Regions from separate parts of the Providencia sp. PROV200 genome, predicted to be linked through region 1. Evidence: predicted binding sites of a transcription regulator. Region 1 holds the regulator's gene; each other region holds the start of a gene.

Region 1 (2,213 bases):
CTCATTTATTTCCGCAATGAATACAATTGTCGTTCCTGGAGGGAAATTGGGGCTAGCGATGGAATTAATTATGGCGCCAATAGTCGAAAAATTAATTAATCAAAAGAACAACAATTAAATTATTTTTTGATTAATAAATAAGATGCTTATCATTAATTAAGATAAGCATCTTTCGATTCAAATATATTAATAAATATTAAATTTATTTTTAGCTTTTTATTTCAAAGCTGTGTGTGACTTCAACGGTTTTCTCTAACATCAACGCCACCGAACAATATTTTTCTGCGGAAAGTTGAACCGCACGTTCGACCCCTTTTTCTGTTAATTCATTCCCAGCTACAATAAAATGCAAATGGATTTTTACAAAATAACGCGGGGCTTCTTCACGGCGCTGTGACGTTAACTTAACTTCACAATTAGTCACATCGTAACGACCCTTTTGTAAAATCGAAACGACATCAATCGCACTACAGCCACCTGCTGCCATGAGCACCATTTCCATTGGGCTTGGGGCCTTATCCCCCGCATTCCCATCCATCATCACTTGGTGTCCAGACGCTGACTCACCTAAAAAAGAAAGCCCTTCAACCCACTTTACTCTTGCTTCCATTGTATTTCCCCTTGAAATGAAATCGACTTAAAGGCTACATTGTTCCATAGATATAATGAATGTTATATCAACTTTATTTGGCTGAAGCGATACAGGGGAGACTTTCTGTATTGAATATGCTACAAACAATACTTAGTTGATAGGATTAAGATCAAAACTCAACGGTTTAATTGATCATATTATAGTGTTGATATCAATTTGCGTTACCCAAAGCAATCAAAAACGCTGAACCAATCAGCTGTTAGATTATTTAAAGGTATATAAGGCAAATTAATATGCTAAGCTAGTGACTTTAAAGCCAGCCTTTCTAATTCGTTTTTCTGAATGGCTGCAATAACATACAGAGGATAACGCTAATGGTTCTCGGCAAGCCACAAACAGACCCTACTCTTGAATGGTTTTTGTCACACTGCCATATTCATAAATATCCATCCAAGAGCACTCTTATCCATCAGGGTGAGAAAGCAGAAACCCTTTACTATATCGTTAAAGGTTCGGTGGCTGTTTTAATTAAAGATGAAGAAGGCAAAGAAATGATCCTCTCTTACCTGAATCAAGGGGATTTCATTGGTGAGCTTGGGTTATTTGAAGAAGGGCAGGAACGCACTGCGTGGGTTAGAGCAAAAGTCGCCTGCGAAGTTGCTGAAATTTCTTACAAAAAATTCCGTCAATTGATTCAGGTAAACCCTGATATTTTAATGCGCCTTTCTGCGCAAATGGCTAGTCGCCTGCAAACCACGTCTGAAAAAGTGGGCAACCTCGCCTTCTTAGATGTGACAGGCCGTATAGCTCAAACCCTATTAAATTTAGCCAAACAACCCGATGCAATGACACATCCAGATGGAATGCAAATCAAAATCACTCGTCAGGAAATTGGCCAAATCGTGGGTTGTTCCCGTGAAACAGTCGGTCGTATTTTAAAAATGCTAGAAGATCAAAACCTGATCTCTGCGCACGGCAAAACCATTGTTGTCTACGGCACCCGTTAATTAATATTTTAGCCAAACTTGGTTGGCTAGACTCTTAGTGTAAACAGCAATATATCGCTGTTTACACTTTTCTCTTGTACCCACTCCTCTATTAATTTTCAAGTATACTCGCGTTTTTTGATATTATTTAAAATATGCTTATATAAAATCATGGATAATTAATACATAATCATTCGGGAATTTATATATGCCCATTAATAGCAACCAAAACCACCAATTTTCCTTGCCACAATCAGGAAATATTACGAATAGCGTTATTAACAACTTTCAACAAAATAAGAATTTTTTTAAGAAATTACAATATGCAAATTCCACATCTGTAAAATTCCCTGCATTAGCAAATAAAACTACAGAGTCGATGAAAAATACGCGAAATGTAAATTTTATATCTTCATTAAATATAGGAAGTTTGCTACCTAATACCCAGCCAACTTATAAGGTATTTGATCCTAAACATAAGATTGTTTTTGGAACTCAAAAAAATAAAAATATTGACATCCGCTCTATCGATTTCAAGACTAGCCTTGATTTTTTTAAAAATATGCCTAGTTCTCAAGATCAGAGCTTAGTTTCTCGCTATCCCCTCATATTTAAAAATTCGAGAAAAATAGAAA
Region 2 (2,213 bases), 240 kb from region 1:
TTTTTCCATCGCTTTTTTCTTCATGGGCAAATCATCAAGATTATAGCAAGTTACGCCAAAATTCCCATGTACACCGGCCGCTGAAATAAAGGCTTTTTTCGGGTTGATTGAATCCAGTAATGAAGGGAGTGAAGGGTTGTAAAAAGAGTCACTTTTAGGGCGATACTCCCCGCCACACAGTAGCGCGGTCGCATTTTTTTTCTGGCTAAGGGCGAGAAAAACGTTATGAGAGTAACAAATACCAGTGAAATTAATCTCTTCGGGGATGAGTGAAATCAAGGTGGCCATTTCAATGCCATTATCAAAGAAGATGACATCATCTTCAGTTACCATGCTTGCTGCAAGATTAGGAATATATAATTCTTCAGTTTGATCTGGCGTAAAAACATCCGCATGCGGCTCTTGGGTAACTAAATTGGCAGGTTGGGTAACAGAAACAATATAGCCGCCAAGGAGCGACATTGGGATGGGGCCTTCGGTGTCAGCGCTTAGGTCTCGTCGAATAGTCATTTCTGAGACTTCGAGTATTCTAGCTGCTTCTTTTAAATGAATGCGTCCTGAGCGTTTTAAACATTCACTTAAACGGCGAAGGCGTTCTTTTTGTTTAGTTTCTATCACCCTACAATCCTTTTATGAGATACAAAATTGGCGCGGTTAGACCGCGCCCATTGACTTAATAGTCACTTGGTTTGGTGTTATTGCCTGTGACAATGGCAACACTCGCACTTGCACCTACACGGTTTGCACCCGCTTCAATCATTTTAATTGCTGTTTCGCGGTCACGTACACCACCGGAGGCTTTTACACCGACTTCATCGCCAACGACTTTACGCATCAGGGCGACATGGTGTTCAGTTGCCCCCATTGTACTGAAACCTGTTGAAGTTTTCACAAAACCGACTTTAATTGTGCGGCAAATTTCACAAACTTGGGTAATTTCTTCATCAGTTAACAGGCAATTTTCTAAAATAACTTTTAATGTTGCTTTACCGCAGGCGGCAAATACAGCTTCGATATCACGACGGACAAAGTCTAAGTCGCCACTTTTGAGCATGCCAATGTTGATCACCATATCGACTTCATCAGCACCACGGCGTACAGCTTCTGCGGCTTCAAATGCTTTGGCTTCTGTTAAGCATGCCCCTAGTGGAAAGCCTACCACACAGCAAACTTTAACGTCGCTGTTTTTTAAAAGTTCGCTGGCTAAAGGAACATAACCTGTGTTCACACAGACAGATGCAAAATGGTGCTCTGCAGCTTCTGTACACAGTTTAGTAATATCGCTGACAGTCGCATTCGCAGCAAGTAAAGTGTGATCAATATATTTTGCTAAGTCTTGCATTTTCAACTTTCCTATATAAATGTGGGATAGACAACAAAGAATGAGGAAATGTGGTAGATATAACACTTGATCATTCGTTATTCGAGATCCTAATCACAAATGATATTTTTGCAACATGATAATGTTACTATCATATCATTATGTGATTTATTTAACACGAGGGACATTATGGATATAGCAGTTATTGGTTCAAACATGGTTGATTTGATCACTTACATCGATCAAATGCCAAAAGAAGGCGAAACGTTAGAAGCGCCAGCTTTCAAAATTGGTTGCGGTGGTAAAGGTGCGAACCAAGCGGTTGCTGCTGCTAAGTTAAATTCAAAAGTGATCATGCTAACCAAAGTCGGTGATGATATTTTTGCAGATAATACGATCCGCAATCTAGAGTCTTATGGCATTAACACCCGTTATGTGGAAAAAGTACCTTGTACCTCCAGTGGTGTTGCGCCAATTTTTGTTAATCAAAATTCATCAAATAGTATTTTGATCGTCAAAGGGGCGAATAAGTTTTTATCCCCTGAAGATATCGATCGCGCAGCGGAAGATCTGAAAAAATGTAAATTGATCGTTCTGCAATTAGAAGTCCAACTTGAAACAGTTTATCACGCGATTTCATTCGGTAATAAACATGGGATCCCTGTGTTGCTTAACCCAGCGCCTGCACAGCGCACGCTCGATCTCGATTTTGCCTGCCGATGTGATTTCTTTGTCCCTAATGAAACTGAACTCGAAATTTTAACCAATATGCCAGTCGACACGATGGATAACATTCGTCGTGCTGCGCAGTCTTTACTGGATAAAGGGTTAAAAAACGTCATCGTGACATTAGGGGAAAAAGGGGCGTTATGGATGACCCGCGACAGCGAGT
Region 3 (2,213 bases), 2.0 Mb from region 1:
AAAGCAGGGCTGGTATTGCTGATGCCTGTAATAAGCCAACAAACGAGATATCAAGCCCTTGTGCTGCGATCATATTTTGTGGGCTACCAATTAATGAACCTGCAGCTCCGTTATTCGCTGCGAAACAAAAGCCAAGTAAAAAAGGAATTGGGTTTAAACCGCGAGATAAACTAATTGATACTAATAATGGAGTCATCGCGACAACAACAACATCATTCGTGAGCAATGCGGAAAGAAAGCCACCAACAAGAATTAAAACAGCGAGTAATATAGGGGGCGAAACTTTTAGCATTGCGACTTTATTTGCGGTCCAGCTATAAAAACCAGACACAACAAAAGAAGCTGAAACAACCATAAGCCCGAATAACATCCCAATCGTTCGGTAATCGATAGCATTCCATGCATGAGGAGGGGTAATACTACCAATAGCCATCATAGCTAGGGCACCAATAACCGCAGCGCCAGTTCTATCAACTTTAAAGCCGGGTAGCTTACCAAAGCCCATCGCAATATAAACCAAAAGAAAAACAATAATGGTTAACGTCATGATATTCACATTTTAATTAAGAAAATTAGAGGTAATTTATCGGTGAAGACCAGACTAAGCAAGGTTAAATAATGTATTGATAATAATACGTTGTCGTTAATTCAGTTTAAGATTATCGCAAAAAGACGGTAGTAATAATGAAATAGAAAATGAAGTTTTCACATAGCAATAACAGGCATTGACTACGAAAGACGATAATGTGATTTATTGCAGCATGCAAAGAAAAATGAAGAAAGTGCGTTTAGTAATTTTATTACAAAATATAAAAAGTGATTTGTACAGTTGGATAATTGATATCAGTCCACAGGATAAAAAAGATAAATAGAAAATAAATTGTGATGTTCTTCACTAATTGAAGATAAATAACGAGTTTTAAACTGTGACTAACATCACTAAAAATGGTTTTTTTGTGTGAAAAAAGAGCAATGTAATTTAGTAACATGATTTTTATGTGATCTTCATCAATATAAAGGTGGGGTAAGTCGGGGGCTAATAGTGATCTTGTTCACATAAAGGCCCACGTGGTGCGGATCTGATAAAGCTCATGCTAGAGTGAAAGAGTTGAAAAAATCACAGACGTTATTTGGCGATAACGTTACAACTTTATCATTCTCGTACCACGGGGTTCTATCATGGTAACATCAAATATCAAATTAAAGGTACAGAATTTTGGGCGTTTCCTCAGTAATATGGTTATGCCTAATATCGGTGCTTTCATCGCTTGGGGATTAATTACCGCGTTATTTATCCCAACGGGCTGGTGGCCTAATGAGACATTAGCTCAACTTGTTGGTCCTATGATCACCTATTTACTCCCTCTATTAATCGGTTATACCGGTGGCCGTTTGGTCGGTGGAGAGCGGGGTGGAATAGTTGGTGCAATAACAACAATGGGAGTCATTGTTGGTGCTGACATGCCGATGTTTATGGGGGCAATGATTGCTGGCCCATTAGGCGGATATGCAATAAAACGTTTTGATTTGTGGATTGAAGGCAAGGTTAAAACAGGTTTTGAAATGTTGGTGAATAATTTTTCATCCGGCATTATCGGCATGTTATTAGCTATTTTGGCTTATTTAGCGATCGGTCCTCTTGTTGCAGGGTTATCCAAAATATTAGCGGCTGGTGTGAACGTGATGGTGGAGAATAACTTACTTCCACTCACGTCTATTTTTGTTGAACCTGCAAAAATCTTATTTCTCAATAATGCTATTAATCACGGTATTTTTTCACCGTTAGGTATTCAGCAAGCATCTGAAACAGGTTCCTCCATCTTTTTCTTAATTGAAGCAAACCCCGGACCAGGTTTAGGCGTTTTACTCGCTTATATGTTTTTTGGTAAAGGTAATGCCAAGCAATCTGCACCAGGGGCCACAATTATTCACTTTTTTGGTGGGATTCATGAGATTTATTTCCCCTATGTCTTAATGAACCCTCGGTTAATTCTTGCTGTTATTCTGGGCGGGATGACAGGAGTGTTTGTTATGAACCTTTTTCATGCAGGGTTAGTCTCCCCAGCATCACCGGGTTCAATATTTGCAGTTCTACTGATGACCCCTAAATCATCACTTATTGGCGTTATTTTATCAGTCACCAGTGCTACAGTTGTTTCTTTTATCGTTTCAGTACTTTTATTAAAACGAACACGAATTGGCGATGATGATGA
Region 4 (2,213 bases), 360 kb from region 1:
TATTAGGTTGGTTGTTTGCACCGATTGCCTTCTTAATTGGTGTGCCGTGGAGTGAAGCGACAGTCGCGGGTTCTTTTATCGGCCAAAAAATTGTTGTGAATGAGTTTGTTGCATTCATGAATTTTGGTGAATACATGAAAGCGGATGCTGAAGTACTGGCGGCAGGCAAACAAGTGCTTTCTGACCATACTAAAGCGATTATTTCGTTTGCATTATGTGGGTTTGCTAACTTATCATCCGTTGCTATTTTACTCGGTGGTTTAGGGGGAATGGCCCCAAGTCGTCGTAGTGAGGTTGCTCGTTTAGGTATGAAAGCGGTTATGGCGGGTACACTGTCTAACTTAATGAGTGCAACCATTGCCGGCTTTTTCTTGACGTTAGGCGCAGCCGCAGTCATTTAGTTTATGTGTCTGATGGTTAAATTTATACCATCTCAAATAAGTCAATCGGAAGGGCAATAGTCCTTCCGTTTTCATTTTAATTCGTTATATTCTTTTATGATTTTTTATATTAATCGTAAATTTTCAACTATTCTTAACTTAGTCGATTAATGATGAAGAATATATTGAATTGAAAAGCCATTTGAGAGAAGAATTGATGGTAATTGATGTTATAGTTTGAATTGGATCACATTTTTTATTTTAATAATGTAACATTCAGTCGATTAATGTGATTTGTAGCACATAAAAAGGCATCATTCCATGGTCAAATAGGCATTAGTAAGCTGCTATGGAACTGCTAGTTCTCAGAGTCTAGGACTCTAGGGCATGATGCGGTGAGAAGGATCTCAGCTGCTCAGTTCGGAAAGCATCCGACTAGCATCTTTAAGGAACCAAGCCCGCTCGCCAACAAAGAACGTGTCGTTCTGAAGAAATAACAACGTTGGAGAGTTATATGACTGATTTAAAAGCGGCCGCACAACGCGCGCTGTCCCTTATGGATTTAACCACTTTAAATGATGACGATACCGATGCGAAAGTCATTGCATTATGTCATCAGGCGAAAAGCCCAGCAGGCAATACGGCTGCAATCTGTATTTATCCTCGTTTTATTCCAATTGCACGTAAAACATTACGTGAACAAGGCACTCCAGATGTGCGTATTGCGACGGTCACAAATTTCCCACACGGTAACGATGATATTGATATCGCATTAGCTGAAACTAAAGCGGCGATTGCTTACGGTGCCGATGAAGTTGACGTCGTTTTCCCTTATCGCGCACTGATTGCGGGTAATGAGAAAATTGGTTTTGACTTAGTGAAAGCCTGTAAAGACGCCTGTGCAGCTGCCAATGTTTTGTTGAAAGTGATCATTGAAACAGGTGAATTAAAAGATGCAGCGTTAATCCGTAAAGCGTCTGAAATTTCGATTAAAGCAGGCGCTGATTTTATTAAAACCTCTACGGGTAAAGTGCCTGTTAATGCAACTTTAGAAAGTGCAGAAATCATGATGCAAGTCATCCGTGATATGGGCGTTGAAAAAACAGTCGGTTTTAAACCGGCTGGTGGCGTCCGTACCGCAGAAGAAGCCGCAGAATACTTAGCATTAGCGGGACGAATTTTAGGTGACAATTGGGCTGATAGCCGCCACTTCCGTTTTGGGGCTTCTAGCTTATTAGCCAATTTATTAAATACGCTGGGTTTTGACGTTAAAAAATCAAGCAGCAGCTATTAATTTTCGCAATATTGTTAGCCGATAAATTCGACTTTAAAGGAGCATATTGTGTTTCTGGCACAAGAAATTATCCGTAAAAAACGCGATGGTAAGCCATTAAGTGAAGAAGAAATTCGTTTCTTTATCAATGGAGTTCGTGATAACTCAGTTTCAGAAGGTCAAATTGCTGCATTGGCAATGACTATCTATTTTAATGATATGACCATGCCTGAGCGTGTTGCATTAACATTAGCAATGCGTGATTCAGGAACGGTTCTGAACTGGAAATCACTTAACCTCAACGGCCCATTAGTTGATAAACATTCAACGGGCGGCGTGGGTGATGTGACTTCACTGATGCTTGGTCCAATGGTTGCAGCGTGTGGCGGTTATGTACCGATGATCTCAGGCCGTGGTCTAGGCCACACCGGTGGGACATTAGATAAGCTTGAAGCGATCCCTAATTTCGATATCTTCCCAGATGATGCCCGTTTTCGTGACATTATCAAAGATGTCGGGGTGGCAATTATTGGGCAAACTAATTCATTGGCACCTGCTGA

The links. The regulator CRP, encoded in region 1, controls carbon source genes, mostly activating them, when cyclic AMP is high. The targets are predictions, from matches to a motif close to ATGTGANNNNNNTCACAT.
Region 2: a site for CRP is predicted at 1,483-1,500, ahead of deoC (deoxyribose-phosphate aldolase). Genes of this name have one in related genera too.
Region 3: a site for CRP is predicted at 1,041-1,058, ahead of M1E86_RS12000 (PTS mannitol transporter subunit IICBA). Genes of this name have one in related genera too.
Region 4: a site for CRP is predicted at 668-685, ahead of deoC (deoxyribose-phosphate aldolase). Genes of this name have one in related genera too.

What each region holds. Positions count from the first base shown of each region.
Region 1 is NZ_CP096307.1:362,120-364,332, reverse strand. It holds gene M1E86_RS01640 (phosphoribulokinase) at 1-118, shown strand, start outside; gene M1E86_RS01635 (OsmC family protein) at 209-610, opposite strand; gene crp (cAMP-activated global transcriptional regulator CRP) at 967-1,599, shown strand; gene M1E86_RS01625 (hypothetical protein) at 1,787-2,213, shown strand, end outside.
Region 2 is NZ_CP096307.1:598,227-600,439, forward strand. It holds gene deoR (DNA-binding transcriptional repressor DeoR) at 1-618, opposite strand, end outside; gene deoC (deoxyribose-phosphate aldolase) at 674-1,342, opposite strand; gene rbsK (ribokinase) at 1,511-2,213, shown strand, end outside.
Region 3 is NZ_CP096307.1:2,624,608-2,626,820, reverse strand. It holds gene M1E86_RS12005 (SLC13 family permease) at 1-547, opposite strand, end outside; gene M1E86_RS12000 (PTS mannitol transporter subunit IICBA) at 1,180-2,213, shown strand, end outside.
Region 4 is NZ_CP096307.1:726,954-729,166, forward strand. It holds gene M1E86_RS03120 (NupC/NupG family nucleoside CNT transporter) at 1-401, shown strand, start outside; gene deoC (deoxyribose-phosphate aldolase) at 895-1,674, shown strand; gene deoA (thymidine phosphorylase) at 1,723-2,213, shown strand, end outside.